DNA from 3 places in the Pantoea deleyi genome. Region 1 is predicted to be linked to each of the others. Evidence: predicted binding sites of a transcription regulator. Region 1 holds the regulator's gene; each other region holds the start of a gene.
The links. The regulator PhoB, encoded in region 1, activates phosphate uptake and scavenging genes when phosphate is short. The targets are predictions, from matches to a motif close to CTGTCATAAAACTGNCNNAT.
Positions count from the first base shown of each region.

Region 2: serA (phosphoglycerate dehydrogenase) is a predicted target of PhoB. The motif match lies at 1,524-1,543, and genes of this name have one in related genera.
Region 3: rbsK (ribokinase) is a predicted target of PhoB. The motif match lies at 6,421-6,440, and genes of this name have one in related genera.

Region 1 covers NZ_CP071405.1:3,023,826-3,034,197, forward strand. Annotated here, with positions in the region: gene proY (proline-specific permease ProY) at 1-572, opposite strand, end outside; gene brnQ (branched-chain amino acid transporter carrier protein BrnQ) at 643-1,962, opposite strand; gene J1C59_RS14360 (cobalamin-independent methionine synthase II family protein) at 2,353-3,459, opposite strand; gene J1C59_RS14365 (PstS family phosphate ABC transporter substrate-binding protein) at 3,623-4,543, opposite strand; gene phoR (phosphate regulon sensor histidine kinase PhoR) at 4,563-5,876, opposite strand; gene phoB (phosphate response regulator transcription factor PhoB) at 5,891-6,580, opposite strand; gene sbcD (exonuclease subunit SbcD) at 6,778-7,977, shown strand; gene J1C59_RS14385 (AAA family ATPase) at 7,974-10,372, shown strand, end outside.
Region 2 covers NZ_CP071405.1:785,256-795,627, forward strand. Annotated here, with positions in the region: gene J1C59_RS03830 (LysR family transcriptional regulator ArgP) at 1-604, opposite strand, end outside; gene rpiA (ribose-5-phosphate isomerase RpiA) at 786-1,445, shown strand; gene serA (phosphoglycerate dehydrogenase) at 1,725-2,963, shown strand; gene J1C59_RS03845 (5-formyltetrahydrofolate cyclo-ligase) at 3,114-3,707, opposite strand; RNA gene ssrS (6S RNA) at 3,785-3,968, opposite strand; gene zapA (cell division protein ZapA) at 4,009-4,338, opposite strand; gene J1C59_RS03860 (YecA/YgfB family protein) at 4,509-5,087, shown strand; gene pepP (Xaa-Pro aminopeptidase) at 5,134-6,456, shown strand; gene ubiH (2-octaprenyl-6-methoxyphenyl hydroxylase) at 6,453-7,631, shown strand; gene ubiI (FAD-dependent 2-octaprenylphenol hydroxylase) at 7,645-8,847, shown strand; gene gcvT (glycine cleavage system aminomethyltransferase GcvT) at 9,278-10,372, shown strand, end outside.
Region 3 covers NZ_CP071405.1:3,346,552-3,356,923, reverse strand. Annotated here, with positions in the region: gene nadR (multifunctional transcriptional regulator/nicotinamide-nucleotide adenylyltransferase/ribosylnicotinamide kinase NadR) at 1-664, shown strand, start outside; gene J1C59_RS15850 (zinc-binding alcohol dehydrogenase family protein) at 710-1,711, opposite strand; gene J1C59_RS15845 (LysR family transcriptional regulator) at 1,913-2,809, shown strand; gene J1C59_RS15840 (putative adenosine monophosphate-protein transferase Fic) at 2,790-3,392, opposite strand; gene J1C59_RS15835 (YhfG family protein) at 3,405-3,569, opposite strand; gene ettA (energy-dependent translational throttle protein EttA) at 3,640-5,307, opposite strand; gene deoR (DNA-binding transcriptional repressor DeoR) at 5,486-6,250, opposite strand; gene rbsK (ribokinase) at 6,642-7,559, shown strand; gene fucP (L-fucose:H+ symporter permease) at 7,569-8,894, shown strand; gene J1C59_RS15810 (aldose 1-epimerase family protein) at 8,891-9,904, shown strand; gene urtE (urea ABC transporter ATP-binding subunit UrtE) at 9,912-10,372, opposite strand, start outside.

The sequences.
Region 1 (10,372 bases):
CCGTTAGTCCAGAGATTGTGGATGCCGGTCGGCTGACCGCCATTGCCGATCCCCCAGATGATCATGCCAAAACCGGCCAGAATCATCACGATGATGGTGGCAACTTTGAAGAAGGAGAACCAGAACTCCACCTCGCCGAACACCTTCACGCTCATCAGGTTGACCGCGCCGATGATCAGCACCACGCTCAGCACCCAAATCCAGTGCGGCACCTCAGGGAACCAGACGCCCATATAGATGCCGAAAGCGGTAACATCCGCTATCGCCACAATCAGGATTTCGAAACAGTATGTCCAGCCGGTGATGTAGCCCGCCATCGGCCCCAGGTAGTCCTGCGCGTAGCGGGAGAAGGAGCTGGCCTGGGGGTTGTTCACTGACATCTCACCCAGTGCGCGCATGATGATGTAAGCCACTGCCCCGCCGATGATATAGGCGAGCAGCACGCTCGGTCCGGCCATTTTTATCGCATCAGCGGAACCGTAAAACAGCCCGGTGCCAATCGCCGATCCCAGTGCCATAAAGCGGATATGGCGCGTGCTCAGTCCGCGTTTGAGCTTGTTGGTTTCTTGCATAACAACCTGTACCTGTGAAATGAAAAAACCACGGGCAAGCCCGTGGTTAAAGAAGAATCAGCGCTCTCTGTTACGAGTGAACGGCAACCTGTTCAGGTCCCTTCACCCGGTCGACAACAGCGGCAATCAGCAGCATCACCAGCGACGGCGGCAGCCAGGCGAGACCCTGGTCGGCCAGCGGCAGATGCTGACTGAAAGCGGGCAGCATATCTTTAAACCCGGTGGTTTTAATCGCATCAACAATGCCAAACAGCAGGCTGACCAGCATCGCCGGTGCGATAATCCGGCTGCTTTTGTTCCACCAGTTCAGGGTGAAACTCAGCACGACCAGCACGATACAGGGCGGATAGATCGCCGTCAGTACCGGGATGGAGATCTGAATCAGGTGGCTCAGGCCGAGGTTCGACACCACCATTGAGAACAGACCCAGAATAAATACCAGCGTTTTATACGACAATGGCAGGTATTGCGCAAAAAATTCCGCACAGGCACAGGTCAGGCCCACAGCGGTCACCATACAGGCGACGAAGATCAGCGCGGCCAGGAAGAAGCTGCCCATATCACCAAAGGTGTGCTGAACATAGGCATGCAGGATCGCGGCGCCGTTGGCGTTTTGATCCACCAGCGCGCCACTGCCTGCCCCCAGTTTGAACAGGCAGAGGTAGACCAGCGTCAGGCCCAGACCGGCGATCAGGCCCGCCAGCACGGTATAGCGGGTCAGCAGCGCCGCATTTTCCACGCCACGGGAGCGGGCCGCGTTCACAATCACGATGCCGAAGACCAGGGCGCCCAGGGTATCCATGGTCAGATAACCATTAACGAAACCGCTGGAGAAGGCCGCGCGCTGATAGTCGGCGGTCGCCGTAATGGTTCCGCCTGCCGGCCAGAGCAGCGCGGCCACACCGAGCACGGTCAGGGCGATAATTTTCAGCGGTGCCAGGAAATGGCCCACGGTATCCAGCAGTTTGCCGGGATAGAGCGACACGCCAATGACCAGCACGAAGTAGATCAGGCTGTAGATAAACAGCGGCAGCGGGCCTTCACCGGTCAGCGGGGCGATCCCCATCTCAAAAGAGACCGTCGCGGTGCGCGGGGTGGCAAACAGCGGCCCAACAGCCAGATAGCAGACGGTCGCCAGCACGATGCCCGCCACTTTGCCAATCGGGGTGCTGAGCGCATCCACGCCGCCGCCCACACGGGCCAGCGCGATCACGGTCATAACGGGCAGGCCGACAGCGGTCAGCAGGAAGCCTATTGCGGCAGTCCAGACGTGTTCACCAGACTGAATACCAACCATAGGCGGGAAAATGATGTTACCCGCGCCAACGAACAGGGCAAATGTCATAAAGCCCAGCGCGAGAATGTCCTTCGAAGTTAAACGATGTGTCATACGGCCTGTCACTGATGTTGCGGTGGAAGTTGAGTTTGTGTTGTCCCCCTCGCTGCGTCTGAACCGCGACGACTGACACGGGCAGAGCACGGTGTCCGTCACGGGCTGGCGCGCAGGTGGTTTAATCTGCTGTTATTCTGGTTACAGAGGGGTGATTCGACAACGGCGCTAAGTAAAACGTTTATAGCGGTGAAAGGCAATACGGGATCGGAAAACCAGAAGGTTATCCCGCCATTTTTCCAAAAGGCAGAGGATAGCGTTAATTTTTGCAGCAGGCACACCAGATGATGTGCCTGGAAAGTCGCCAGGGCGTGAGAAATCCCCGCATAAACTCCCGTTCAGATACACAAAAGGCGCGTTTTACGCGCCTGTCTGCACAACGTTACAGCCCTACCAGACCTGTTTCGCGATATCGACTACTAAACGGATCTTCTGCCACTGCTCGGCTTCGCTCAGGCTGTTGCCCTCCTCCGTCGAGGCAAAACCGCACTGCGGGCTGAGGCAGATCTGATCCAGACTGACATACTGCGCCGCCTCCTCCAGCCGGATTTTCACCTGCGCCGGATCCTCCAGTTCACCCACCTTGGTGGTGATCAGCCCCAGTACCACCTGCTGATGGCCGGGCCTGATAAACTGCAGTGGCTCGAAGCCGCCGGAGCGGGCGTTGTCATACTCCAGGAAGAACGCATCCACGTTGACGCGGCCGAACAGGATCTCCGCCACCGGTCCGTAGCCCCCCTCTGAAATCCACGTGGAGCGGAAATTGCCGCGACAGACATGCAGGCCCACGGTCAGGTCGGCAGGCTTATCTTCCAGCGCGGTATTCAGCACCTGAGCATACGTCTGCGCCAGCTGCTCCGGATCGTCGCCGCGCGCCCGGATATCGCGCTTCTGATCCTCAGAACAGAGGTAAGCCCAGACGGTGTCGTCCAGCTGCAGATAGCGGCAGCCCGCGTCATAAAACGCTCTGATGGCCGCTTTGTAGGTCTGCGCCAGATCGCTGAAGTAGTCGGCCAGGTCCGGATAAACCTCCGCGTCGATGACTTTGCGGCCGCCACGGAAGTGCAGCACGCTGGGGCTGGGAATGGTCATCTTCGGCACCGCATCGCCGGCAATGCTCTGCAGGAAGCGGAAATGGTCGAGCATCGGGTGATCCGCCGGGAAGCCCAGCTTGCCGACCACTTTCACGCCGTGCGCTTTGGTCTGCACGCCATTAAACTGAATGCCCTGCTCCGCCTCATAACGCTCAACGCCCTGCAGGCCATAGAAGAAGTCGAAGTGCCACCAGCCGCGACGAAACTCGCCATCCGTGACCACCTTCAGGCCGTTTTCACGCTGTTTCGCGACCACATCGCGGATCGCCGCATCTTCGACCTCACGCAGCGCAGCGGCAGCGATCTCACCGGCGGCAAACTGTTCGCGCGCCTGTTTGATGGCGGCAGGTCGCAGGAAGCTGCCGACGGTGTCGGCACGGAACGGGGCGGTTTCTCTTTGCATGATCACTCCTTTCTCGCCTGCCGGTAATGACGGCAGGAAATAGTTGCATTCTGATATAAATAGCCATCTGGATGGCTAAATGTCTGCGCACAGAGTGGCACGCACGGGACGCCGCTGCAACTGAAGAAAATTCAGCGATGATGAAATTAATTCATGTTCGGGGTTATTTCAGGGAGGCCTGCGCCTGAGCGATCTGACTTTCCGACAGCGGCAGATAACCGGCCTCGCTGACGCGCCGCTGTCCCTGCACCGAGAGCACCTGCTGCAGAAAGGCCGCCACCAGCGGCGGCAGCGGTTTACCGGGCGCTTTATTGACGTAGAGGTAGAGCGGACGCGCCCAGGGGTAACGGCCGCTGCGGATGGCGTCGGCATCCGGAACGATCGCCTGTCCCTGATCGCTGCTCACCGCCAGCATTTTTACGCCGCTGAGGTGAAAGCCGAAACTGGCGTAGCCAATGCTGCGTGGATTGCCGGCGACGGCCTGCACCACCGCGGCCGAGCCAGGAAACTCCGCGACGTCGCTGCGGAAATCGCCCCGGCACAGCGCCTGCTGCTTGAAAAATCCCCAGGTGCCGGAGGCGGAGTTGCGGCCATAGCGCTGAATCGGGCGGCTGCGCCACTGCGCCCCGGTCAGGCCGAGATCGCCCCAGCGCAGCGGCACATCGCGTGCGCCGCACAGGCGGGTCACCGAGAAGATGGCGTCGAGCTGACGCGGCGCAATCTGCTGCAGCGGGTTGCGCTGATTGACCACCACCACCAGCGCATCCATCGCCACCGGTACGGCCAGCGGCGGATAGCCGTAGCGCGCCTCGAAGGCCTGGCGTTCATCGGCCTGCATCGGGCGGCTCATCGGCCCCAGCTGCGCCGCCCCCGCCGCCAGCGCGGTCGGGGCGGTCGAAGAGCCGGAGGCCTGCACCTGCACGTTAACGCCCGGCACCTGACGGCTGAAATCTTCGCTCCACAGCGTCATCAGATAGCCGAGCGTATCGGAGCCCACGCTGCTGAGGTTACCGGCGAGCGGGCCGGGCTGGGCGATCGCCAGGCCCGGCAGCAGTGTCATGAACAGTAAAAGAAGGAGGCGCATCAGCAAGATCCGGCGGCGATTAATGTACGGCATTCTCCTGCATCACGCCGCTGACAATCAACCTCGCTGGCAGCGTAAAGGTAAAACAGGTCTCGCTGTGCGGCACACTGGTGATGTCGAGCCGCGCGTTATGGTGGCTCAGCGCATGTTTCACAATCGCCAGCCCCAGCCCGCTGCCGCCGGTGGCCCGGGAGCGCGCTTTATCGACGCGATAGAAACGCTCGGTCAGGCGCGGAATATGCTCCGGCGCGATGCCCGGCCCGTTGTCGCACACCCGCAGAGTCGCCCCCTGCTTGCTGCGCAGCCAGCTGATGTCGATCCGCGTGCCCGCTGGCGTGTGATTGACGGCGTTGTAAACCAGATTGGAGATGGCGCTGCGCAACTGCTCATCGTTGCCGAACACCTTAAGATGGGGATCGGTATGGAAATGGATCTCGTGCCGCCCGCCGCTCAGCGTCGCCGCCTCATGCTGCAGCAGTTTCAGCATCACCGGCACATCCACCTTCTCTTTGAGATCGATGGCTGGCGCGGCCTCAATGCGCGACAGCGTCAGCAGCTGCTTAACCAGACTGTCCATCCGCCGCGTCTGCTCCGACATGGTGTGCAGCGCTTTGCTGCGCGAAGGTTCGCTCATCACCGAATCGTTCATCATCTCCAGATAGCCCTGCAGCACCGTGAGCGGTGTGCGCAGCTCATGGCTGACGTTGGCAAAGAAGTTGCGGCGCGCGCCCTCCAGCTGGTGCATCTGCGTGACATCGCGCGCCACCAGCAGCCACTGTCCTTCGCTGTAAGGCATCACGCGAAATTCCATGTGCAGTTTGTTGTTGAGCACCAGCGTCAGCGGCTTGTCAAAATCGCGCTGACGGAGATAGCGGGAGAACTCCGGATAGCGCAGGAGATTGAGGATATTCTGGCCATTATCTTCCGGCCAGCGCAGGCCAAGATGCTGCTGCGCCAGCCCGTTGCACCAGAAAATCGTTCCCTCTTCGGTGGTCAGGATCACCGCATCCGGCAGCGATTCGGCCCCGCTGCGGAACCGCTTGATCAGATTACCCAGTTCACGCCGCCGCCGCCGGTTTCGCAGCTGCATCTGATAGAGGCCATAAAACAGCGGTTCCCAGCTGGCGCGCCCGGTGGGTGGGGTCATGGTGCGGTCAAGCCACAGCCAGTGCGACAGCCGCATCAGATTGTGAAAGTGCCACAACAGTACCGCCAGCACGCTCAGCAACAGCCACCAGGCCAGGCCGCCGAACAGCAGGCCCAGCAGCAGCCCCGGCAGGCAGGCCAGCAGCAGTTCTGCAAGTAATCTCTTCCAGGAGAGGCGTTCCAGCACGGTGAAAACTCCGTTCAGTAGCGGGCAGAGAAACGATACCCTGTTCCACGAACGGTTTGTACCATGCGATCGTGGCCGGAGACTTCCAGCGCTTTACGTAAACGGCGAATGTGGACATCGACCGTGCGATCTTCCACATAGACATTGGTGCCCCAGACGTGGTTGAGCAGCTGTTCGCGGCTGTAAACCCGTTCCGGGTGAGTCATAAAGAAGTGCAGCAGCTTATATTCGGTAGGGCCCATCTCCAGCGGCGTGGTTTCGGACATCACGCGATGCGAGGAGGGATCCAGACTCAGCCCCTGCATCTCAATCACCTCTTCCACGGCCATCGGCGAAATACGCCGCATCACCGCCTTGATCCGCGCCATCAGCTCTTTCGGCGAAAATGGCTTGGTGATGTAATCATCGGCGCCGACTTCCAGCCCGCGAACCCGATCTTCCTCTTCACCGCGCGCGGTCAGCATCATCACCGGAATATCGCGCGTCATCGCTTCGCGTTTCAGGTGTTTGATAAACTGAATGCCGCTGCCGCCGGGTAACATCCAGTCCAGTAAAATCAGGTCGGGCCAGGGTTCAATCAGCTTGCCCACGGCGCTGTCATAATCTTCCGCCTCAATCGGCTGATAGTCGTTCTGCTCCAGAACAAAACACAACATTTCGCGGATGGGGGCTTCATCCTCCACAACCAGAATGCGCTTAGCCATTATTACTCCTGCAGATTATGACGGCTGTCACTGAGATTCGCGGCGCCATTATGCGTCAGATTTGTGACACTTTTATGAAAAACATAACCTGCCTGTAACCTCGTGGGTAATCATTTATGACAGGGCCACGACATTTTTTTGCTTTGGCCGCAGAGCCCGTATAATCGCCGGGCGAATCACAACGGCAGGGACTCATCATGCGCATTATTCATACTGGGGACTGGCATCTGGGGCAGTTCTTCTACAACAAAAGCCGGGCGGCGGAACATCAGGCGTTTCTCGACTGGCTGCTGATCCAGATTGAACAGCATCAGGTGGATGCGCTGATTATTGCGGGCGATCTCTTCGACACCGGAACGCCACCCAGCTATGCCCGCGAGATGTTCAACCGCTTTGTGGTGGCGCTGCAGCCTACGGGCTGCCAGCTGATCGTGCTGGCCGGCAACCACGACTCCGTTGCCACGCTGAACGAGTCGCGTGAACTGCTGGCCTGCCTTAATACGCGGGTGATCGCCACACCGCAGGAGAACGACGACGTGCTGCTGCTCACGACCCGCCAGGGCGAACCGGGCGCGCTGCTCTGCGCCATTCCCTACCTGCGTCCGCGCGACATCCTGCGCAGCCGGGCGGGCCAGTCGGGACGTGACAAGCAGACCTCGCTGCTGGAGGCGATCGCCGAGCACTATCAACAGCGTTTCGCCGCCGCGCAGGCGCTGGGCCATGCGCTGCCGATCATCGCGACCGGCCATCTCACCACCGTCGGCGTCAGCCAGAGCGATTCAGTGCGCGACATCTATATCGGCACGCTGGACGCCTTCCCCGCCAGCGCCTTCCCGGCGGCTGACTATATTGCGCTGGGCCATATCCATCGCGCCCAGCGCGTCGCGGGCAGCGAGCATATCCGCTACAGCGGCTCGCCGATCCCGCTGAGTTTTGATGAACTGGGCAGCGAAAAGAGCGTCTTCCTGGTGGCGCTGGCGGCCAGCGGCCTGCAATCTGTCACGCCGCTGGTGGTGCCGCAGACGCAGCCGATGCGAATGCTGAAAGGATCGCTGGCGCAGATCGCCGATCAGCTCAACGCCCTCAGTCCGGTTGCGCAGGCGAAGCCCACCTGGCTCGACATCGAGGTCACCACCCAGGAGTACCTCAGCGACCTGCAGCGGCAGGTTGAGAGCCTGACCGCCGCGCTGCCGGTGGAGGTTCTGCTGCTTCGCCGCAGCCGGGAACAGCGTCAGCAGAGCCTGGCGCGGCTCGATAATGAAACCCTGAACGAGCTGAAGGTGGAGGAGGTCTTCGCCCGCCGCCTGGCGCTGGATGAGGCGCTGGATGAGACGCAGATTGACGAGATGACCACCCTGTTCCGCCAGACGCTGGCCGCCATGGAAGAGACCCAATGAAGATCCTCACGCTCCGGTTTAAAAACCTCAATGCCCTGCGCGGTGAATGGTTCATCGACTTCCGTGCCGAACCCTTTGCCAGCAACGGCCTGTTCGCCATTACCGGTGCCACCGGGGCCGGTAAAACTACCCTGCTCGACGCCATCTGTCTGGCGCTCTATCACCAGACGCCGCGCCTGGGGGCGATATCCCAGAGCCAGAATGCGCTGATGACCCGCGACTGCGCGGAATGCCTGGCCGAAGTGGAGTTCGAAATTAAAGGCGAGGCCTGGCGCGCCTTCTGGAGCCAGAACCGCGCACGCGGCACCGCCGACGGCAAGCTGCAGGCCCCGCGCGTGGAGCTGGCGCGCTGCGCCGACAACGTGATTGTCGCCGATAAGGTTGGCGACAAGCTTAAGCTGATCGAAACCCTCTCCGGGCTCGATTTTGAGCGTTTTACCCGCTCGATGATGCTCTCTCAGGGGCAGTTCGCCGCCTTTCTCAACGCAAAGGCCAGCGAACGCGCCGAACTGCTGGAGGAGCTGACCGGCACGGAGATCTACGGCCTGATCTCCACCGCGATCTATGAGCGCCACAAAGAGGCGAAGACCCAGCTGGATCTGCTGCGCAGTCAGGCGGGCGCGATGGCCCTGCTGGATGACGAGGCGCGTGCGGCGCTGCAGCAGCAGCTCGCCGATCTGACCGACGCCGAACAGCGGCTCAGCACAGACTATCAGCAGGCGCAACAGCAGCAGCAGTGGCTGCAGCAGACGCAGCAGCTTGAGCAGGAACGTGAGCAGGCGGAGGCCGCGGTTCAGCAGGCACAGGCCGCCTCGCAGGCGGCAGAGGGTGACCGCCAGCGGCTGGCCCGCAGCGAACCGGCAGAAAAACTGCGCGGCATCCTGCAGCAGCGCGACACGCTGCACGCCGATCAGCAGCAGGCGGACAGCCGCTGTCAGCAGCTCACGGCCGCCGCCGGGCAGGCGCAGCAGCAACAGCAGCAGCATCAGCAGCACTACACCGCCATCCAGACCGCCCGTCAGCAGGCGCTGCAGGACCAGCAGCAGCAGGAGCGTCTGCTGACAGACCAGGTGCTGCCGCTGGATCAGCAGATTGCGACACGCCAGCAGCAGCTCTCAGAACAGCAGCAGGAGAACAGCCGCCAGCAGCAGCATCTGGACCAGACGCAGCTCGCCCTGACGGCGCAGACGCGCCAGGTCGCCGGGTGGCAGCAGGCGCTGGCTGAACAGCAGCAGTTACAACGGCAGCTGGCCGATCTGGCGCAGTGGGGTGCCTCCCTGCCCGTCTGGCAGGAGAACTTTGCGCTGCTGGCTCAGCGTGAGACGACGCTGGCGGGCCTGGCACAGCAGGCGGAACAGCAGCAACGGCAGATCGCCGCGCAGCAGGCGCAGCAACAGCAGCAGGCTGAGCAGGCGCTGCCGCGTCAGCAGGCGGAACAGCAGGCTCGCGCGGCGCTGTCGCAGGCGGAGCAAGTACTGACTTCGCTTCAGGAGCAGCATCCGCCGGCAGCGCTGCGCGCGGCGCTGAGCCAGCTGCAGCATAACCGTCCGGCGCATCAGCAACTGCTGCTGCTCGCCACGCAGTGGCAGCCGCTGCACCAGCAGCTCGGTCAGCGTCAGCAGCGCCTGAGCGCGCTGGAAAAAGCACATCAGCAGAGCGAGGCGGAGCTGCAGACCCTGCGCGAGACGTGGAAACGTGAAAAGCAGCAGCTGGACGATGTCGAAAAAATCTGTGCGCTGGAGCAGCAGATCGCCGACCTCAGCGATTACCGCGCCCGCCTCACCGCCGATCAGCCCTGTCCGCTCTGCGGCTCCTGTACACATCCCGCGGTGGACGCCTACCGTTCGCTGGAAGTAAGTGCTAACCAGCAGCGTCGGGCGGCGCTGCAGCAGCAGACCGAGGCGCTGCGCGAAGCGGGCACCACCAGAGGGGAGCAGCTGAAACAGTCCGCGCTGCAGCAGCAGACCCTGCGTGAAGAGATCGCGCAGACGCAGCAGCAGCTCGACCGGCTTGAGCAGCAATGGCAGGCGCTGAGCAGTGAGCTGGCACTCACCTTCCCGATTGCCGATAGCGAGGCGCTGGCCGCGTGGCAGCAGCAGCAGAGCGAACGGGAAAGCCAGCTTGAGCAGCAGCGCCAGGCGCAGGAGGCCGCAGAACAGGCGCGGCAGGCCGCGAAAGATCACTACCTGCAGCAGGCGCAGGCCTGGCAGCAGCATCAGCAGGCGGAACAGCTCGCTCAGCAGTCGCTGGCCAGCCTGCAGCAGTCGCTGGAGGCGCTGCAACAGCGGCAGCAGCAGGAGCAGCAGGCGTGGCAGGCGCTGCAGAGCCGCCTGGCGCAGCAGTTCAGCGCCCACGATCTGACCCTGCCCGCCGCCGCCGATCGTGACGCGTGGCT
Region 2 (10,372 bases), 1.7 Mb from region 1:
GATGCATATCGTCAAGGTGGTCAAACGCCACCGCAGGCGCCTTCAGCAGGGCAGAGCGGGTGACACCGTTGGGGAAGAAACGATCGGCGAAGTCGCGTGACGCCACGAACAGGTAGTCGAGCGCGCCAAGCTGATCGACCAGGCAACTGGGCAGAGGCTGCGGCTGGATACTGACCGCGCCCACCACTTCACCGCGACGCAGGCGCTCCTGCGTGCGGGTTTCATCTTCGACCTGCAGGTTCAGGCGTACCGGCGAATCTGCCAGCACATCCTTCAGCGCAGGCAGCAGCCAGGTCGCCAGACTGTCGGCGTTGACCGCCAGCGACAGCAGCAGCGGCGTGGTGCCACTGTTCTCATCGCCCAGCCACTCCTCTTCCAGCAGCTCCACCTGGTGCAGTAACGCCAGCAGTTTCTGCCCCTGCTCGGTGGGGCGTGGCGGCACGGTACGCACCAGCAGCGGCTGACCAAACAGGTTCTCCAGCTGCTTGATGCGCTGTGACACCGCCGACTGGGTGATACACAGTTTCTGTGCGGCACGCTCAAACCCGCGTTCGCGGATCACTGAATCCAGCGCCTGAAGCGTTCGATAATCCGGGCGTTTCATTCTTGTTTTCTCTCCTTCAGGGTGGACGTCACTATGCCACAGAAGTGTCACCGGTGATGGCTCACTTGTTTTTGTGGGCTGGCTTCCAAACCGATAAATCCACGTCGGTCAGCCGCGCATTTTCAGCAAGCCTTGTTTTATACTACGCGCACTTCGTTGTCGCACAGGTTTTAAACATACCATGACCCAGGATGAACTGAAAAAAGCCGTTGGCTGGGCTGCACTTGAGTACGTGCAGCCAGGCACCATTGTTGGCGTAGGCACCGGATCGACCGCGTCCCACTTTATCGATGCGCTTGCCACGGTCAGACATCAGATCGACGGCGCCGTCTCCAGCTCCGATGCCTCAACCCAGAAGCTGAAAAGCCTGGGCATTCAGGTGTTTGATCTGAACGAGGTTGACCAGCTTTCGGTCTATGTTGATGGCGCGGATGAGATCAACCCACAGATGCAGATGATCAAAGGCGGCGGGGCGGCTCTGACGCGGGAGAAAATCGTGGCCGCGGTGGCGCAGACCTTTATCTGCATCGCAGACGCCTCTAAAGAGGTGGATATCCTGGGCCGTTTTCCGCTGCCGGTTGAGGTCATCCCGATGGCGCGCAGCTATGTGGCGCGTGAGCTGGTGAAAATGGGCGGCCTGCCGGAGTATCGTCAGAACGTGGTCACCGACAACGGCAACATTATTCTCGACGTGCATAATCTGCGCATTCTCGACCCGGTCGAACTGGAAAAAACCATCAATGCGCTGCCGGGTGTAGTGACCGTCGGCCTTTTTGCCGCGCGCGGTGCCGATATTGCGCTGATTGGCGGACCGGATGGGGTGAAAACCATCAAAAGATGATCTGGCCGGCGTCATTCCGGCGCCGGTTATTTCTGCCTGCAAATCATCTTTTCTCGCCTGGATGAAATTTGGTGACTTATGTCACATAACCGTCATCCGCAGCGGGTTCGTTCTCTCTTCAACGCCCACCTCATGATTTTGTCCGGCAATGTGCTGCCGTCAGCCGTTGCCGTGCTGGCCTGCGGGCAATCGTTTGTATTGCCGGACGCGATTTTTTTGATATTTTGACAGAAGGCTGGCTTATGGTAGTCCTCATTGAACGCTGAATAGGATCGGGAAATGGCAAAGGTATCACTGGAAAAAGATAAGATTAAGTTCCTGCTGGTGGAAGGTGTCCATCAGAGTGCGCTGGATAACCTGCGGGCAGCAGGCTACACCAACATCGAATTCCACAAGGGCGCACTGGACTCCGACGCATTAAAAGCATCGATCCGCGATGCGCATTTCATTGGTATCCGTTCCCGCTCCCAGCTTACTGAAGAGATTTTTGCCGCAGCTGAAAAGCTGGTCGCCGTAGGGTGTTTCTGTATTGGTACCAACCAGGTAGATCTGGACGCTGCGGCCAGCCGCGGGATCCCGGTATTCAACGCGCCGTTCTCCAATACCCGCTCGGTAGCGGAACTGGTGATTGGTGAAATGCTGCTGATGCTGCGCGGCATCCCGGAAGCGAACGCGAAAGCTCACCGTGGCATCTGGAACAAGAATGCCAAAGGGTCGTTTGAAGCACGCGGTAAGAAGCTGGGTATCATCGGTTACGGTCACATCGGTATGCAGCTCGGCGTGCTGGCGGAAAGCCTGGGGATGCACGTCTTCTTCTACGACATTGAAAACAAGCTGCCGCTGGGTAACGCCACCCAGGTTCGTCATCTGGCCGATCTGCTTAACATGAGCGATGTTGTCAGCCTGCACGTACCGGAAACGCTCTCCACGCAGGATATGATTGGTGCAGAGCAGCTGGCACAGATGAAGCCAGGTGCACTGCTGATTAACGCCTCACGCGGTACAGTGGTCGATATCCCGGCGCTGTGCGACGCGCTGGCCAGCAAGCAGGTAGGTGGCGCAGCCATCGACGTCTTCCCGGTCGAGCCGGCGACTAACAGCGATCCTTTCATCTCTCCGCTGAGCGAGTTCGATAACGTGATCCTGACCCCGCACATTGGCGGCTCGACGGAAGAAGCGCAGGAGAACATCGGGATTGAAGTGGCGGGCAAGCTGGCGAAATACTCCGACAACGGCTCAACCCTGTCGGCGGTAAATTTCCCGGAGGTGTCGCTGCCGATCCACGGTATCAGCGCCAGTCGTCTGCTGCACATCCACGAGAACCGTCCGGGCGTGCTGACGGCCATCAACCAGATTTTTGCGGAGCAGGGCATCAACATTGCCGCGCAGTATCTGCAGACGTCGCCATTTATGGGGTATGTGGTGATCGACATCGATGCGGAGCCGGAAGTGGCGGACAAAGCCCTGCAGCTGATGAAGGCCATTCCGGGCACCATCCGCGCCCGCCTGCTTTACTAAGCCGTTCAGGCAGGAGGTGGCGCCAGGTCGCGCCACTTCATGTCGTCAGCAACGTCAGGCTCAGGCTGCTTTGCGGCTGAGCCTGTTCCCTTCGTACTGCACGCTTCACTGCTGCCCGATCGGGTTTTCAGCCACCTGAAAAGGGCGCTGCTACTCCCACTGCCAGAGCGTTGACGGCGTGATAATAGCGGGCAGAGGCACATCCCATTCTGCCACCGGCAAACCCTCCACCTGCTGACAGTCGTGCGCCACACCCACAGGCAGAAAGCCATGCTGCCGCCACTGCTGCAGCGTGCGATCGTAGAAGCCGCCGCCCATCCCCAGCCGCTGCCCGTGGCGATCGAATGCAACCAGCGGTACCAGCATCAGATCCAGCTGATCCAGCGTGATCAGCTGCCGGATATCCAACGGCGGTTCCGGGATGCCCAGCCTGTTCGTTATCAACGGGGTATCGGGCGTATAGCGTAAAAACAGTAAATGACCGGGAGAGAAAGGGTGTAACACCGGCAGGCAGACCGTCTTCTTCAGGTGCCAGAGCCGGGCGATCAGTGGCCGGGTATTGAGTTCGCCATCGACGGAGAGGAACAGCGCAACGGTGTCAGCCGCCGAGAGGGGCGCAAAGTTCAGGGCGAGTTCAGCGAGCTGTTCCGCCGCCTGAGCCTGCTGCTCATCGGTCAGAGCACGCCGCAGGTGGCGGACCTGCTGACGAATCGCCTGACGTTGTGTCATGGAAGGTTCTGACATGATTTCCCCGCCGGATAAGTCGCTGAGCAGCCACTATAACATGTCGGTCGGGGGAAAAAAGCAGGACGAAAAGAAGGGAGATCTCCGAGATGCCGCCGTAGGCTGTAACCCTTGAACCCTTGGTTCAAGGTGAACATGCCGTCGTAACCATCAGGCTTCTCGGACGAACCGAGCATGCACACAGGTTACAGAGCGTCACATTCTGTTTTTTCGAAATATCGGCTCAGGGGACTGGCCCACTTGCAAACATCTCAGAGAAAATTTACCTCACCGTTGCCTGACGTGGCGCAACCATGAAGTTTTATTCGAACTTCGCACCTTCACGTTCGGAGATGCGGACCTGCTCAACCAGTGCCTGTTCAATCGTCTGCTGCAACATACGGATGCGCTGTTCCATATTAGCAGCATAATCGCGCGTTTTCACTTTCTCCTGCGCCAGCTCGTGGCAGACGTTTAACGCGGCAATGAACACCAGTTGTTCTGTATTTGTGACTCTAGTGCGAACTTTCAGATCTTGCAACCGTTGATTGAGATCTTCAGCCGCGCTATTGAGCGCATCTTGCTGCTCTGGCGGACAATTCACTCTCAACGAACGACCAAAAATTTGTAAATCTACCGGTTGTGCAGACATGCCACCTTCCTGACTGATTCCTTCGCTCGCAACTCCCTTAGCAGTCAATGGCTTGGGAGGCGGGCAACTATATAGACCCACGAAATAAGATACAACCCCTTTTCTGGAAACCTTGAGGCAGCTAGTGGTAGCATAACACGAACTTATTCTGCCAACGACGATGAAAACTTATGTCCTTACAGAACGCAACCCCCGATTACAACGCGCTTGCCGCCGTACTCTCCCAGCAGGGTGTGGGAATGACACCAGCAGAAATGCATGGTCTGCTGAGCGGCATCCTCTGCGGCGGTAACCAGGACACCAGCTGGAAGACGCTGGTACACGATCTGGCTAACGAAGGCATGGCGTTTTCACACACTCTTGCCGTGCCGCTGGCGGCGCTGCACGAGCACACGGCGACCACGCTGGAAGAGGAGGGTTTCCTGTTTCAGCTGCTTCTGCCCGCTGACGACGATATCACCGTCTTTGACCGCGCCGATGCGCTGGCCGGCTGGGTTAACCATTTTCTGCTCGGCCTGGGCGTAACACAGCCTAAACTGGATAAAGTCACCGGTGAAACCGGCGAGGCTATCGACGATCTGCGCACGATTGCGCAGCTCGGTTATGAAGAAGATGAAGACCAGGAAGAGCTGGAGCAGTCGCTGGAAGAGGTGATCGAATATGTGCGCGTGGCGGCACTGTTGTGTCACGACACCTTCACCCGTCCGCAGCCCACTGCGCCAGAAGTTCAGAAGCCGACGCTACACTAATTTCAGGACAACACGTTTAACCGGTCAGTTTACAGGGAGTGCAGAGATGATTTCACTGGAACGATTCCTGCAGCGCCGTCAGGCACTGCTGGCGAAGATGGCGCCAGGAAGCGCAGCGTTAATTTTTGCTGCGCCCGAAGTAACGCGCAGTAACGACAGCGAGTATCCGTTCCGCCAGAGTAGCGATTTCTGGTATTTCACCGGGTTCAATGAACCGCAGGCGCTGCTGGTATTGATTAAAAGCGATGCGAATCATAACCACAGCGTGCTGTTTAACCGGGTACGCGATCCCAACGCAGAAATCTGGTCTGGCCGCAGGCTGGGCCAGCAGGCGGCGCCGGAAAAACTGGGCGTCGATCGCGCTTTACCCTGGAACGACATCGGCGAACAGCTTCACCTGCTGCTCAACGGCCTGGATGTGATCTACCACGCGCAGGGCGAATACGCCTACGCGGATACGCTGGTCTCCGGCGCGCTGGATAAGCTGCGCCGCGGTTTCCGCCAGAATCTCAGTGCGCCAGCCACCGTGACGGACTGGCGTCCGTGGGTGCATGAGATGCGCCTGTTCAAAGATGAGGATGAGATCGCGCTGCTTCGCCGTGCCGGGGAGATCACCGCGCTGGCGCACACCCGCGCGATGCAGGCCTGTCAGCCGGGCATGTTTGAGTATCAGCTCGAAGGGGAAATCCATCACGAATTTACCCGTCACGGCGCACGTTATCCCTCCTATAACACCATCGTGGGCGCGGGCGAAAACGGCTGCATTCTGCACTACACCGAAAACGAAAGTGAGATGCGCGACGGCGAGCTGGTGCTGATCGACGCGGGCTGCGAGTTCCAGGGCTATGCGGGCGACATCACCCGAACCTTCCCGGTGAACGGCAGGTTCAGCCCGGCCCAGCGCGCTATCTATGACATCGTTCTGGCCTCCCTGAAGCGCTCGCTTGAGCTGTTCCGGCCTGGCGTTAGCATCCGTGAAGTGAATGATGAAGTGGTACGCATCATGGTTACGGGGCTGGTAGAGCTGGAGATCCTGGAGGGGGATATCGATACCCTGATTGCGGAGGAGGCGCACCGCGCATTCTTCATGCATGGTCTGAGCCACTGGCTGGGTCTGGATGTGCATGATGTCGGTCACTACGGCACCCCAAGCCGCGACCGGATTCTGGAACCGGGCATGGTGTTAACCGTTGAGCCGGGCCTCTATATCGCGCCGGATGCGGACGTGCCCGCCCGCTATCGCGGGATCGGTATCCGCATCGAAGATGACATCGTGATCACCGAAACCGGCATCGAGAATCTCACCGACAGCGTCGTGAAAGAGGCCGATGAGATTGAAGCACTGATGGCGGCGGCACGACAGGCATGACGATTCTGATTGCCGGTGGCGGCATGACCGGGGCGACGCTGGCGCTGGCGATCTCCCACCTGACTCAGGGCAGGCTGCCGGTTACGCTGATTGAAAGCAGCGAGCCGGGCAGCCGTGCGCATCCGGGTTTTGATGGCCGGGCCATCGCGCTCTCTGCGGGTACCTGTCAGCAACTGGCGGACATTAACCTGTGGCAGCACATCGCCAGTTGTGCCACGCCGATTACCAATATCCATGTTTCCGACCGTGGTCATGCTGGCTTCGTCTCGCTGGCGGCGGCAGACTACGCTATTCCGGCGCTGGGGCAGGTGGTCGGGCTGTTCGACGTGGGCCAGCGGCTGTTTACGGAGCTGAAAAAAGCGCCGGGGGTGACCCTGCGCTGTCCGGCCCGCGTGGTCCGGGCGGAGCGCACTGCGCAGCAGGTTGAGGTGACGCTGGATAATGAGGAGCGTCTCAGCGGCCAGCTGCTGATCGCGGCAGATGGGACGCGCTCTGCGCTGGCTGCCTCGTGCGGCATCCAGTGGCAGCGTGAGGCGTATCAGCAGATCGCGGTGATCGCCAACGTCTCTGCGGCGCTGCCGCATCAGGGACGGGCGTTTGAACGCTTCACCGAACATGGCCCGCTGGCGCTGCTGCCGATGTCGGACAACCGCCTGTCGCTGGTCTGGTGCCATCCGGACACGCAGCGCGACCAGGTTGCACAGTGGAGCGACGCCGACTTTCTCAGCCAGCTGCAGCGCGCCTTTGGCTGGCGACTGGGCAGATTTACCCACACCGGCCGGCGTGAATATTATCCGCTGGCGCTGCACCAGGCGGTGTCGCCGATCGCGCATCGCGTGGCGGTAGTCGGCAATGCAGCCCAGACGCTGCACCCGATTGCCGGACAGGGCTTTAACCTGGGGCTGCGCGATGTAATGTCGCTGGCTGAAACCCTGGCTGCCGCCCATCGGCACCAGCAGGATCCCGGCAGTTATCCGGTGCTGCATCACTATCAGCAGCGTCGTCAGGCCGACCGCGCCGCCACTATCGGCATAACCGACGGGCTGGTGCGCATCTTCGCGAATCGTTATGGGCCGCTGGTGGCGGGACGTAACCTGGGCCTGCTGGCGATGGATCATCTGCCGTGGCTACGAAATCAACTGGCCGAGCGCACGCTTGGCTGGGTTAAGCGTTAATAAAGAGGCTCAGATGCAAACTTTTGATGTGGTGATTGCCGGTGGCGGTATGGTAGGACTGGCGGTGGCCTGTGGCCTGCAGAGCAGCGGACTGCGCATCGCCGTGCTGGAGAAATCACCGGAGCCACCGATGGCGCTGAGTGCGTCACCCTCCATTCGCGTGTCAGCAATCAATGCCGCCAGCGAACGGCTGCTGCAGAAGCTTGATGTCTGGTCGGCCATTCTCTCACAGCGCTGCCGCGCGTATCACGGCATGGAAGTGTGGGACAGAGACAGTTTCGGCACCATCGCTTTTGATGACCAGCAGCAGGGCCTGTCGCATCTGGGTCATATCATCGAAAATCCGGTCATTCATCATGCGCTCTGGCAGCGCGCCAGCGATTGCAGCGACGTCACCCTCATGGCGCCCGCGCAGTTGCAGCAGGTTGCCTTTGGTGACAACGAAGCCTTTATTACCCTGCAGGATGGCACCATGCTGAGCGCGCGGCTGATGATTGCCGCAGACGGTGCTCACTCCTGGCTGCGCAACAAGGCGGACATTCCGCTGACCTTCTGGGACTACGATCACCACGCGTTAGTGGCCAACGTCCGCACGGAAAAGCCGCACGACGCGGTGGCCCGTCAGGTGTTCCACGGCGACGGCATTCTGGCCTTCCTGCCAATGCAGGACCCGCATCTGAGTTCGATCGTCTGGTCGCTCTCGCCGCAGGAGGCGAGCCGTCTGGAAACCATGCCGGACGCGCTGTTCAATCAGCAGCTCTCCGTGGCATTTGATATGCGGCTTGGCCTGTGCGAACTGGCGAGTGAACGCAAATCGTTCCCGCTGGTGGCGCGCTATGCCCGTCAGTTTGCCGCGCACCGTCTGGCGCTGGTGGGCGATGCGGCGCACACCATTCATCCACTGGCGGGCCAGGGCGTGAACCTGGGCTTTATGGATGCCGCCGAGCTGATCGGTGAAATTCGGCGTCTGCATCAGCAGGGCAAAGATATCGGTCAGCACCTCTATCTGCGCCGTTACGAGCGCAGCCGTAAGCACAGCGCGGCCATGATGCTGGCGGGCATGCAGGGCTTCCGTGAAATGTTTGCGGGCAATCATCCGGCCAAAAAACTGCTGCGCGACGTGGGGCTGAAACTGGCCGATCGTCTGCCGGGCGTCAAACCGATGATGCTGAAGCAGGCGATGGGGCTGAACGATTTGCCCGCCTGGCTCCGCTAATCTCTCCCTCTGAAAGCCAGCCTGCGCTGGCTTTTTTTATCGCTGAACCGCCTCTGCACCACAAAAAGGCAACGCTGCACCAGCAGGGTTCCTCATTTGATTTATTCTAATTTTGCCGCTCAATTCGCATTAGTTTTTTTCATTCCTGACGCTTATGCGCTCGCTATTTTTTTAACATCCCGGACGTCCTCCCGCATAAATTTGCTACGTATATTTAAAATCCCTGCATTTATTGCGCGATTAATCACAAAATTGCAGTTTTTTATCCTGCGGTCGCCCCTTTCTGGTTAGGCTGTGCTTCTGATTTCGCCCCCGGTTTGCTTATGGTTAATCCTCAGATTCGGTGGTAACGTCAGCCGTAAGAGAACGTTTGCGTCGGTGCTGAAATCCGGCGCACTTTTGCACTCACTCGCTTCTGCACAGGATCGTTATGACTCAGCAAACACCTCTGTTTGAACAGCATCAGGCCTGCGGCGCCCGCATGGTGGATTTTCACGGCTGGATGATGCCGCTGCACTATGGCTCGCAGATGGATGAGCATCATGTGGTGCGCACCGACGCCGGCATGTTTGACGTCTCCCACATGACCATTGTCGATCTGACAGGCCCGCGCACCCGCGAATTCCTGCGTTATCTGCTGGCAAACGATGTGGCAAAACTGACGCAGCCGGGCAAAGCGCTCTATACCGGCATGCTGAATGCCTCGGGTGGCGTCATTGACGATTTAATTGTTTACTTTATGAGCGAGACGTTTTTCCGGCTGGTGGTGAACTCCGCGACCCGCGAAAAAGATCTCGCCTGGATCGCGCAGCACGCCGAAGGCTATGGCATTACGCTGACCGAACGCGATGACCTGGCGCTGATCGCCGTGCAGGGGCCGCAGGCGCAGCAGAAAGCTCAGACGCTGTTCACCGCGGCGCAGCGCGAGGCTGTGGCGGGCATGAAGCCCTTCTTCGGTGTGGCGTCGGGCGATCTGTTTATCGCCACCACCGGCTATACCGGTGAAGCGGGCTATGAGATTGCCTTACCCGCTGCGGAAGCGGCCGGATTCTGGCAGCGTCTGCTGGCCGCGGGCGTCAGGCCTGCCGGACTGGGCGCGCGCGACACGCTGCGCCTGGAGGCGGGTATGAACCTCTATGGTCAGGAGATGGATGAAAGCGTCTCCCCGCTGGCCGCCAACATGGGCTGGACCCTCAGCTGGGAACCCACCGATCGCGATTTTATCGGCCGGGAAGCGCTGGAAGTGCAGCGCGAACGGGGTACCGACAAGCTGGTCGGGCTGATCCTCAGGGAAAAAGGGGTGCTGCGTAACGGCCTGCCGGTGCGCTTCACCGATAGTCAGGGGCAGTTGCAGGAGGGGATCATCACCAGTGGCTCTTTCTCACCGACACTGGGTTGCAGCATCGCCCTGGCGCGCGTACCGGCCAGCGTCGGCAGCAGCGCCATCGTTGAGATCCGTAACCGCCAGATGCCGGTCCAGGTAACCCGTCCCGTTTTTGTCCGCGCCGGTAAACCGGTCGCTCAG
Region 3 (10,372 bases), 320 kb from region 1:
GACCGTGCTGGTCGATCCCAGCCGATCCTTTATGAGCATCAGCGGCGCGCAGATCCGTCAGGATCCGTTCCGCTTCTGGGACTACATTCCCACCGAAGTAAAACCGTTCTTTGTCCGCACCGTGGCGATCCTCGGCGGAGAATCCAGCGGCAAATCGACGCTGGTCAACAAACTCGCCAACATCTTCAATACCACCAGCGCCTGGGAGTATGGCCGCGACTACGTCTTCTCCCATCTGGGCGGCGACGAGATGGCGCTGCAATATTCCGATTACGACAAGATCGCGCTGGGGCAGGCGCAGTACATCGATTTCGCCGTAAAATATGCCAATAAAGTGGCGTTTATCGACACCGATTTCGTGACCACGCAGGCGTTCTGTCTGAAGTATGAGGGGCGTGAACATCCCTTTGTGCAGGCGCTGATCGACGAATATCGTTTTGATCTGGTGATCCTGCTGGAAAACAACGTGCCCTGGGTTGCCGATGGATTGCGCAGTCTGGGCAGTTCGGTGGATCGTCGGGAGTTTCAGTCGATGCTGGTGACGATGCTGCGGGAAAATAACATCGATTTTCTGCACGTTCAGGAAGATGATTATGACACCCGCTTCCTGCGCTGCATTGAGCTGGTGAAGGCGATGCTGGGCGAGAAAAACGCCCAGCCGTAACGCCTGCGGTGATCCGGTCTGCCGTCTGGCAGCCGGATCGGGACATTAATAGACCATCACCACTTTACCGCGCATGTGGCCTTCCAGCACCCGCTGATGAGCGGCTTTCAGCGTCTCTACGCTCAGGCCGTGCAGCGTCTCGCTCAGCGTCGTCTGCAGTTTCCCCTCATCCAGCAGCGCCGACACCGCATCCAGAATCTCGCCCTGGCGCGCCATATCCGGCGTGTTGAACATGCTGCGGGTATACATCAGCTCGAAGTGCAGCGCGGCGCTCTTCAGTTTCAGCTGATCCATCGACAGCGGATGTTCGTTTTCGACGATGGTGCAGATATGGCCCTGCGGGGCGATCAGTTTAGCCATGGTTTCCCAGTGACCGTCGGTGTCATTCAGGCAGAAGATGTAATCAACCTGCTTAATCCCCTGTTTCTCCAGCTCGCCGACCATATCTTTGTAGTTGATCACCCGATCGGCTCCGCGATCGCGGCACCACTGCGCGGAATCTTCACGCGAGGCGGTCGCGATGATCTGCACCTTGCTGCGTAGCTTCGCCAGCGGGATCGCCAGCGATCCGACGCCGCCCGCGCCGCCGACGATCAGCAGCGTCTGATCGGCCGTGGCGTGCTCCAGGTTCAGTCGCTCAAACAATCCTTCCCAGGCGGTCAGGGCGGTCAGCGGGATCGCTGCCGACTGCGCCCAGTCCAGGCTCTCCGGCTTGTGGCCGGTGATACGTGAATCCACCAGCTGCTCGGTGCTGTTGCTGCCCGGACGGGTCAGGTCGCCGGCATAGAAGACTTCGTCGCCAGGCTTAAAGTTGCTGACTTTGCTGCCGACTTCCAGCACCACGCCGCTGGCGTCCCAGCCGAGAATGCGCGGCTGCTCAAGGCCATTTTTCATCGCCCCTTTATGTACTTTGGTGTCGACCGGGTTGACCGACGCCGCTTTCACTTCGACACGCAGGTCATACTCACCGGGCGTCAGGGATTCAGGGAAAATCTCAGTGAAGTTTTCAGGACTTTCCGGATTAACTGCGATAGCGCGAATAGACATAGCATTTTCCTGTTTAATCAGGCTCTCAGCCTGGAACGTGTCTCTGCCATGCTGACCGTGGCGCGGCAACCCGCTGTCGGGCTGCGCCACGCTTCACATGGCCGAATGGCGAATCTTTCAGAACCGGCTTTAAGTGTAGAACCAGGATTTAGCGGTGATAAGATGGACAATCTTTCATAGAGTGTTCGTCTGAGGTGAACAATGGCCTTTCGGCAGTGGCAGGATATGGCGCTTTTCGCGCTGGTGGCGGAGTGCGGCAGCTTTACCGGCGCGGCGGAACGGGCCGGTCTGCCGAAATCGAGCGTCAGCCAGCGCATCAGCCAGCTGGAGCAGCGGCTGGGGATCCGGCTGCTGAACCGCACCACCCGCCAGCTCAATCTGACCTTTGCCGGTGAGCGCTATCTGCTGCACTGCCAGGAGATGATGCAGGCCAGTGAACGCGCCGATCAGGCGATTGCCAGCCTGCGTGACAACCCCAGTGGCCGCCTGCGTATCACCAGTCCGGCGGGCATCGGCGCCACGCTGCTGGCGCGCTGCAACGCGGCATTTCTGCGCCTTTATCCTGATGTGACGCTGGATGTGTCGATATCGGATGAGATGCGTGACCTGGTGCAGGAGGGGTTTGATGTGGCGCTGCGCACGGGTCAGCCGCAGGAGTCCTCGCTGATTGGCCGCCGGATAGGCAACTGCCCGCGACGGCTGGTTGCTTCGCAGCACTATCTCGACCAGCATCCTCCGCTGCTCCATCCCCAGCAGCTGTCGGCCCATCGCTGTATTGCGCACCGCGCCTGGAATGAATGGGTGCTGCAGCGTGACGAAGAGTTCTATCGCTGGCTGCTGCCGCCAGGCCACCTCACGGACAATCTGCTCTACGCGCGCGAATCGGCGCTGGGCGATGCGGGCATCACGCTGCTGCCGCACTTCCTGATCGACGGGCCGATGGCCGATCCCCGGCTGGTGCCGGTGTTACCGGAATGGGAGGTCGAAGGCAATGAGCTGTGGCTGGTCTATCCGGGCCGCAAACTGCAGTCGCCTGCGCTGGCGCGCTTTATTGAGTTTGCGCTGCAGTCTCCGGTATTCAGGGCGTTTTATCGCTGAGCGGCTGGATATGGCGGAGAAATAAAGCTGCCATTTTTTCAGGGCCGGATTGATAACCGGCAATATTAGCGGCTAACCAGTCGCTGGCGCTCAGACCTTCCCAGCTGACCTGATAGCCTGCATGCAGAATAATATGTTCAAACAGGATGCGCAGTGCACGGCCATTACCTTCGCGAAAGGGATGCAGAATATTTAACTCGCAATAGTACCAGGCAACCTGATAACAGAAAGCCGCATGATCAGGCTGGGAGAAGAGTTTCTCATGCGCCATTTTCGTAAATAAACGGTCTGCTTCCCGCGCAATAAAAGCGGGCTGGCAAAATCGCGTCTGGCCTTTGCTGATGGAGATATCGCGTATTTTTCCTGCCCAGCTGTAAAGTTCGTTAAACAGGCAATAATGAATATGGCACAAGGTCCGGAGGGAAAAGGGAGGATGTGAAAGCGTAATCGTATGAATAGTCAGTGCGGTGACATCACGTTCAGCCTGATCAAGCAGGATCTGATCGCGGATATTATAACGATTGATCAGCACATCTGAATCGGGGTAACAGTAGTGATCCCGCCAGACCTGATAACGATTCACCTTCGCCACCTGTTACTGTTTATAGCGGCGTCGGATCTCTTCCAGCGTTAATAATTTACTGTCAGCAGAGATATAGATTCCCTCAAGGCGCGAACTGGCGGCAAAGTTAGCCACTTTCGTCGCCTCAAAAATCGCTTCTGCTTTTTTCGATGTTGATGCCCTGGCTGTTTTTTTCATCAGATTCAGACCTCTGTAGCGAACAGAATGAAAAGCGGAAGAGGGAGACCGGAGCCTCCCTCTGACACGCTTACTTCGTCATACGCTTGTACTTGATGCGCTTCGGCTCCAGCGCGTCTGCGCCGAGGGTACGCTTCTTGTACTCTTCATATTCGGTAAAGTTACCTTCGAAGAATTCAATTTTACCCTCATCCTGATAATCCAGAATGTGAGTCGCGATACGGTCCAGGAACCAGCGGTCATGCGAGATCACCATGGCACAGCCCGGGAACTCCAGCAGGGCGTTTTCCAGCGCGCGCAGGGTTTCGATGTCCAGGTCGTTGGTTGGCTCATCGAGAAGCAGCATGTTGCCGCCTACCTGCAGCAGTTTCGCCAGGTGCAGACGACCGCGTTCACCGCCCGACAGTTCACCGACGCGCTTACCCTGATCGACGCCTTTGAAGTTGAAGCGGCCGACATAGGCGCGGCTTGGCATCTCGGTGTTACCGATACGCATGATGTCCTGACCGCCGGAAACCTCTTCCCATACGGTTTTGGCGTTATCCATGCTGTCACGGAACTGATCGACGGAGGCCAGCTTCACGGTTTCACCCAGCACGATGCTGCCGGAATCAGGCTGTTCCTGACCGGACATCATACGGAACAGCGTCGATTTACCCGCGCCGTTCGGACCGATGATCCCGACAATCGCACCCTTCGGCACGGAGAAGGAGAGGTCATCAATCAGCACACGATCGCCGTACGATTTACGCAGGTTGCTGACTTCCAGCACTTTGTCACCCAGACGGGCACCTGGCGGAATGAACAGTTCGTTGGTTTCGTTACGCTTCTGGTAGTCCGTGTTGTTCAGCTCTTCGAAGCGTGCCAGACGGGCTTTGCCTTTAGACTGACGGCCTTTGGTCCCCTGACGCACCCACTCCAGCTCTTTCTCGATCGACTTACGGCGAGCGGCTTCGGTAGAGGCTTCCTGTGCCAGACGCGCATCTTTCTGCTCCAGCCAGGAGGAGTAGTTGCCTTCCCACGGAATGCCTTCGCCGCGGTCCAGCTCCAGAATCCAGCCCGCCACGTTATCCAGGAAGTAACGGTCGTGCGTAATCGCCACGACGGTGCCTTCGAAGTCATGCAGGAAGCGCTCCAGCCAGGCGACAGACTCGGCGTCCAGGTGGTTGGTCGGTTCGTCCAGCAGCAGCATGTCTGGTTTTTCCAGCAGCAGGCGGCAGAGGGCAACGCGGCGGCGTTCACCACCGGACAGGTTCGCGATTTTCGCGTCCCAGTCTGGCAGACGCAGCGCATCGGCCGCACGTTCCAGCTGCGTATTCAGGTTGTGACCGTCGTGCGCCTGGATAATCTCTTCCAGACGACCCTGTTCAGCGGCCAGCTTGTCGAAGTCTGCATCCTCTTCGGCGTACAGGGCGTAGACTTCGTCGAGGCGTTTCAGGGCGCCAACCACTTCGGACATCGCCTCTTCCACCGACTCACGCACGGTGTGTTCAAGGTTCAGCTGCGGCTCCTGCGGCAGGTAGCCAATCTTGATGCCGGGCTGTGGACGCGCTTCCCCTTCGATATCTTTATCGATGCCGGCCATGATGCGCAGCAGGGTAGATTTACCCGCACCGTTCAGACCGAGGACGCCGATTTTTGCGCCTGGGAAGAAGCTGAGCGAGATGTTTTTCAGGATATGACGCTTCGGCGGAACCACTTTGCCGACGCGATGCATGCTATAGACGAATTGAGCCACGTTGGTTTGAGCCTCTGGGTCTGTTGGTCGTTGGAATGATGTCGAAGTTTAGCCTTTTTCACCGTCTAATCCCAGCCGGGGGGCGGCGAATATTACCCCGCGAAGGGAATGGCGGACGGCGCAGAGCGTCAGCGTCTGATTTCATCACCGCCTGGCGGACAGGCGGCAGAGGCGGGGATCAGGGCAGGCGCAGCGGTATCGCCTGCTGCGTCAGCCAGTGTTGCAATGCCTGATCGGGCGCGCTGTCGCTGACCAGCAGATCAAAACGCTGCAGCTCGGCGATACGGGCGGGCAGCACCTTGCCATATTTGCTGCTGTCAGCCACCAGCACCGACTTCCGGGCGCGCAGCATGGCGTGATGCTTCATCATCAGCTCATTGGTGTTGTAGCAGGTCGCGCCCTGATCTTTGTCGATGCCTGCGGCAGAGATAAAGGCCAGCGTCGGACAGAGATCATCCAGGATGGTGTGCACGCCAATCGGCGTAAACAGGGCATTGTCAGCGTGAAATTCACCGCCGCTGAGGATCACGTTGCAGGCCGGTTTCTCTTTCAGCGTCAGAAAGGTGTTCATGGCGCAGCAGATGGCGGTAAACGCGAGGGTATCGGGGATCGCATCCACGATGTAGGGCAGGGTGGTGCCGCAGTCAAAAAAGACCGTATCGTTCTCCACGATCAGGCTCGCCGCAGCCTGGGCCAGCCGCTGTTTTCGGGCGGCATTCTGCCCATGCTGATCGCTGACAAAATAGTGGCTGGCGTGACTTTTCGGATCGCTGACGATATAGCCGCCCAGCAGAACGATACTGGAAGCCGGTTCGGTTAAGTCGCGCCGCACCGTCATCTCTGAGACGCCCAGCAGCTGAGCCGCATCTTTCAGATGCAGTTTATCGGTGCGTTTCAGCGCCTGCGTCAGCTTGTGAATGCGTTCGTCGCGCCGGGTTTCCATGGTCATCTCTCTGTTACCTATCCTGCAGTGCGGAACAAGGACGCCGTAACCGGCGTTATATCGCGACAAACCTCACAGATTTGAATGAGTTGCGTCTCATCCGCCAGGCTGGCAATCAATCTTACCCGCAATCCGTAAGGGCCGCAAACCTGCGCTGCGCGGTCAGCGTCGTGTCACACCACGACCGCATACAGGCGGGGAGATAAGTCTCGCCCGCATGGACGGTGATGTTATCTTGTTATAATAGTAACACTCCCTTGCCCGTTTATCGCCGAAAGGTCGGGTCGCCTGCCGCTTCAGGATGTGGTTTTTGTCACATATTTAACCTTTAAGAAAGGTTATTGTTAATTTATTAACATTTAAGCTGGCAACACATCCGGGAGAAACCGTTATGACAATCGCGGTGATCGGCTCAAACATGGTCGATCTGATTACTTATACCAACAGCCTGCCGAAAGCGGGCGAAACCCTCGAAGCCCCCGACTTTGCCATCGGCTGCGGCGGCAAAGGCGCAAATCAGGCGGTTGCGGCGGCGAAAATGGGCGGCCGCGTGATGATGGTCAGCAAGGTCGGTGACGATCTCTTCGCGCCCAGCACTGTGGCGAATCTGCAACAGCAGGGGGTCGACACGCGCTTTGTGACCACCGCCTCAGGAACCTCCAGCGGCGTGGCGCCCATTTTTGTTGATGACCAGTCGCAGAACCGCATTCTGATTATCAAAGGCGCCAACCAGCAACTGAAGCCGGCAGATATCGACGACGCGGCAGAAGCCCTGAAAGCCTGCACGCTGATTATCCTGCAGCTCGAGATCCCGCTGGAAACGGTCTACTACGCCATCGATTTTGCCCGCCAGCATGAGATTCGGGTGATCCTCAATCCGGCTCCGGCCGTCGCGACGCTGGACATCGACTATGCCTGCAAATGTGACTTCTTCATGCCCAATGAAACCGAGCTGGAGATCCTGACCGGCCTGCCGGTCAGCAGCGATGAAGAGGTGATGCGTGCCGGTCAGTCGCTGCTGAAGCGTGGACTCAAAAATCTGATTATCACCCTGGGCAGCCGGGGATCGGTCTGGATGAGCGGCGATCGGGTACATCGTGTGGCCGCCACGCCGGTTCAGGCGGTGGACACCAGCGGCGCGGGCGATGCCTTTATCGGCTGCTTTGCGGTTCTGCTGACCGAAACCGGCGATGTGGCCGCGGCCATGACGCAGGCGTCTGCCTATGCTGCCTGCAGCGTCACCGGGCGTGGCACCCAGCGTGCTTACCCTGACACAGCGGCTTTCCAGCGTTTTCTCAACCGTAACTGAGGTTCTGCTATGCAACAGAAAATAGTTCAGCAATCTGATGGCTATCTGAATAAAACGCCGCTGTTTCAGTTCATCCTGCTGTCATGCCTCTTTCCGCTATGGGGCTGTGCGGCGAGTCTCAACGATATTCTGATCACCCAGTTTAAAAGCGTCTTTGCCCTCAGCGACTTCGCCAGTGCGCTGGTGCAGAGCGCCTTCTATGGCGGCTATTTTCTGATTGCGATCCCGGCCTCGCTGGTGATCCGCAAGACCAGCTACAAGATGGCGATTATGATCGGCCTGGCGCTCTACATTGCAGGCTGCATCGCCTTTTATCCGGCGTCGCACATGGCGACCTACACCATGTTCCTGGCGGCGATTTTTGCCATCGCCATTGGCCTGAGCTTTCTGGAAACCGCGGCCAATACCTACAGTTCGATGATTGGTCATCGTGATCACGCCACGCTGCGGCTCAACGTCAGCCAGACCTTCTATCCGGTTGGTGCGCTGATGGGGATTGTGCTGGGCAAATATCTGGTGTTTCAGGATGGCGGCAGCCTGGAGAGCCAGATGGCGGGCATGACGGCGGAGCAGGTACATGCGTTCCGGCTGACCATGCTGGAACACACGCTGGAGCCGTACAAGTATCTGGTAATGGTGCTGGTGGTCGTGATGCTGCTGTTTATGTTCACCCGCTATCCGCACTGCAAGCCGGACAGCCACGCGAAATCGCGCCCGTCACTGGGTGAGACCTTCCGCTATCTGGCCAGCAATCGCCACTTTAAACGCGGGATCGTGACCCAGTTTCTCTATGTTGGCATGCAGGTGGCGGTCTGGTCATTTACGATTCGTCTGGCGCTGACGCTGGGCGCGGCCAATGAACGTCACGCCTCTAACTTTATGATCTACAGCTTCATCTGCTTCTTTATCGGCAAGTTCGTGGCGAATTTCCTGATGACCCGTTTCCGGGCCGAGAAGGTGCTGATTGCCTATTCCGTGCTGGGCGTGCTGACGCTGGCCTATGTGATGCTGGTGCCGGACTTCACCGCCGTGTACGCCGCCGTGTTTGTCAGCGTGCTGTTTGGCCCCTGCTGGGCCACCATTTACGCAGGCACGCTGGCGACGGTAGACAACAGATATACCGAGGTCGCGGGTGCGTTTATCGTGATGGCGATTGTGGGCGCCGCCTTCGTTCCGGCGCTGCAGGGGCTGGTCTCTGACTCCCTGGGATCGATGCAGCTGGCGTTTGGCGTGTCGCTGCTCTGCTTCGCCTGGGTCGGCTTCTATTTCTATGGCGAGCTGCGTCATAAAAAGCAGCCGGTTGCAGGCGGGCGTCTGGTGGAGGAGTTGCCATGAAAACCCGTTTACCCCTGACGCGTGACCAGTTTCAACCCACGCCGTCGACGCTACTGGAGAGCGAGGCGTTCCGGGTCGAGCTGTTTCGCTATCCGTCAGGTATTGAGGCGGTGCGCCTCCATAACCGTCGCGGCAGCGTAACCGTGCTGCCGTTTCTCGGGCAGATGATCTGGGAGGTCGCGTTCGACGGGCATAACCTGACGATGGGCCACAGTTTCAGGCAGCCGCTGCCAGCCCGTTCGATCATCGATACCTATGGCTGTTTTGCGTTTCACTCGGGATTGCTGGCGAACGGCTGTCCTGCGCCAGAGGACGATCATCCGCTGCACGGCGAGATGGCCTGCGCCCGCATGGACAGCGCCTGGCTGGTGCTGGAGGAGCAGACGCTGTCGCTGGAAGGGGAGTATGACTATGTTAAAGGCTTTGGTCATCACTATCTGGCAGCACCGGCCGTTCGTCTTCAGGCCGATCGCCCGCGGCTGACGATCGACATGACGGTCACCAATCTGGCCGGTGCGCCGATGCCGTTGCAGTACATGTGTCACATCAACAGCGCGTGGATCGATCAGGGGCGCTTCAGGCAGTCGATCCCCGATCGGGCCTTTCAGCTGCGCCAGTCGATCCCGGCGCATCTGCGGCCAACGCCTGCCTGGCGCGACTACACGGATCGGCTGGCGCGCGATCCGCTGGCCCTGCAGCAGCTTGATCAGCCGCAGCTCTGCGATCCGGAGATCGTCTTTTTCGCGGACGATCTGCCGCAGTATGGCGATGAGGTGCAGTTTGAGCTGCATGCGCCACAGGGCTACGCGCTGATGACGCGCTTCTCCACCGCGCAGTTCCCGCACGCCACCCGCTGGCTGCTGCATAATCCCGATCAGCAGGTGGCGGCCTATATTCTGCCCGCCACCTGCCGGCCGGAAGGCTTTCTGGCGGCACAGCAGGCAGGTACGCTGATCACCCTGAAACCGGGCGAACAGCGCCACTTCTCCGTCGAAACGGGTCTGCTCTGATCGCCGGTTAAATCGCCACGAGGCCGCGCACACCCTCTGCTTCCATGGTGTCGCCGCGGCCACGCTGCACGATCTCCCCGCGCGACATCACCAGATAGCTGTCCGCCAGCTCGGCGGCGAAATCGTAAAACTGCTCGACCAGCAGGATCGCCATATCCCCGCGCTGCGCCAGCTGGCGGATCACTGCGCCGATCTCTTTGATCACGGAGGGCTGGATCCCCTCTGTGGGTTCATCCAGGATCAGCAGCTGAGGACGACAGGCCAGCGCCCGGCCGATCGCCAGTTGCTGTTGCTGACCGCCCGAAAGATCGCCGCCGCGACGTGACTTCATCGCCAGCAGCACCGGAAAGAGCTGATAGATCTCCTCCGGCACCTCGCGCGCCTGCGCCGCCGGAAAACGGGAGAGCCCCATCAGCAGATTCTCCTCCACCGTCAGATGCGGAAAAATTTCGCGGCCCTGTGGCACAT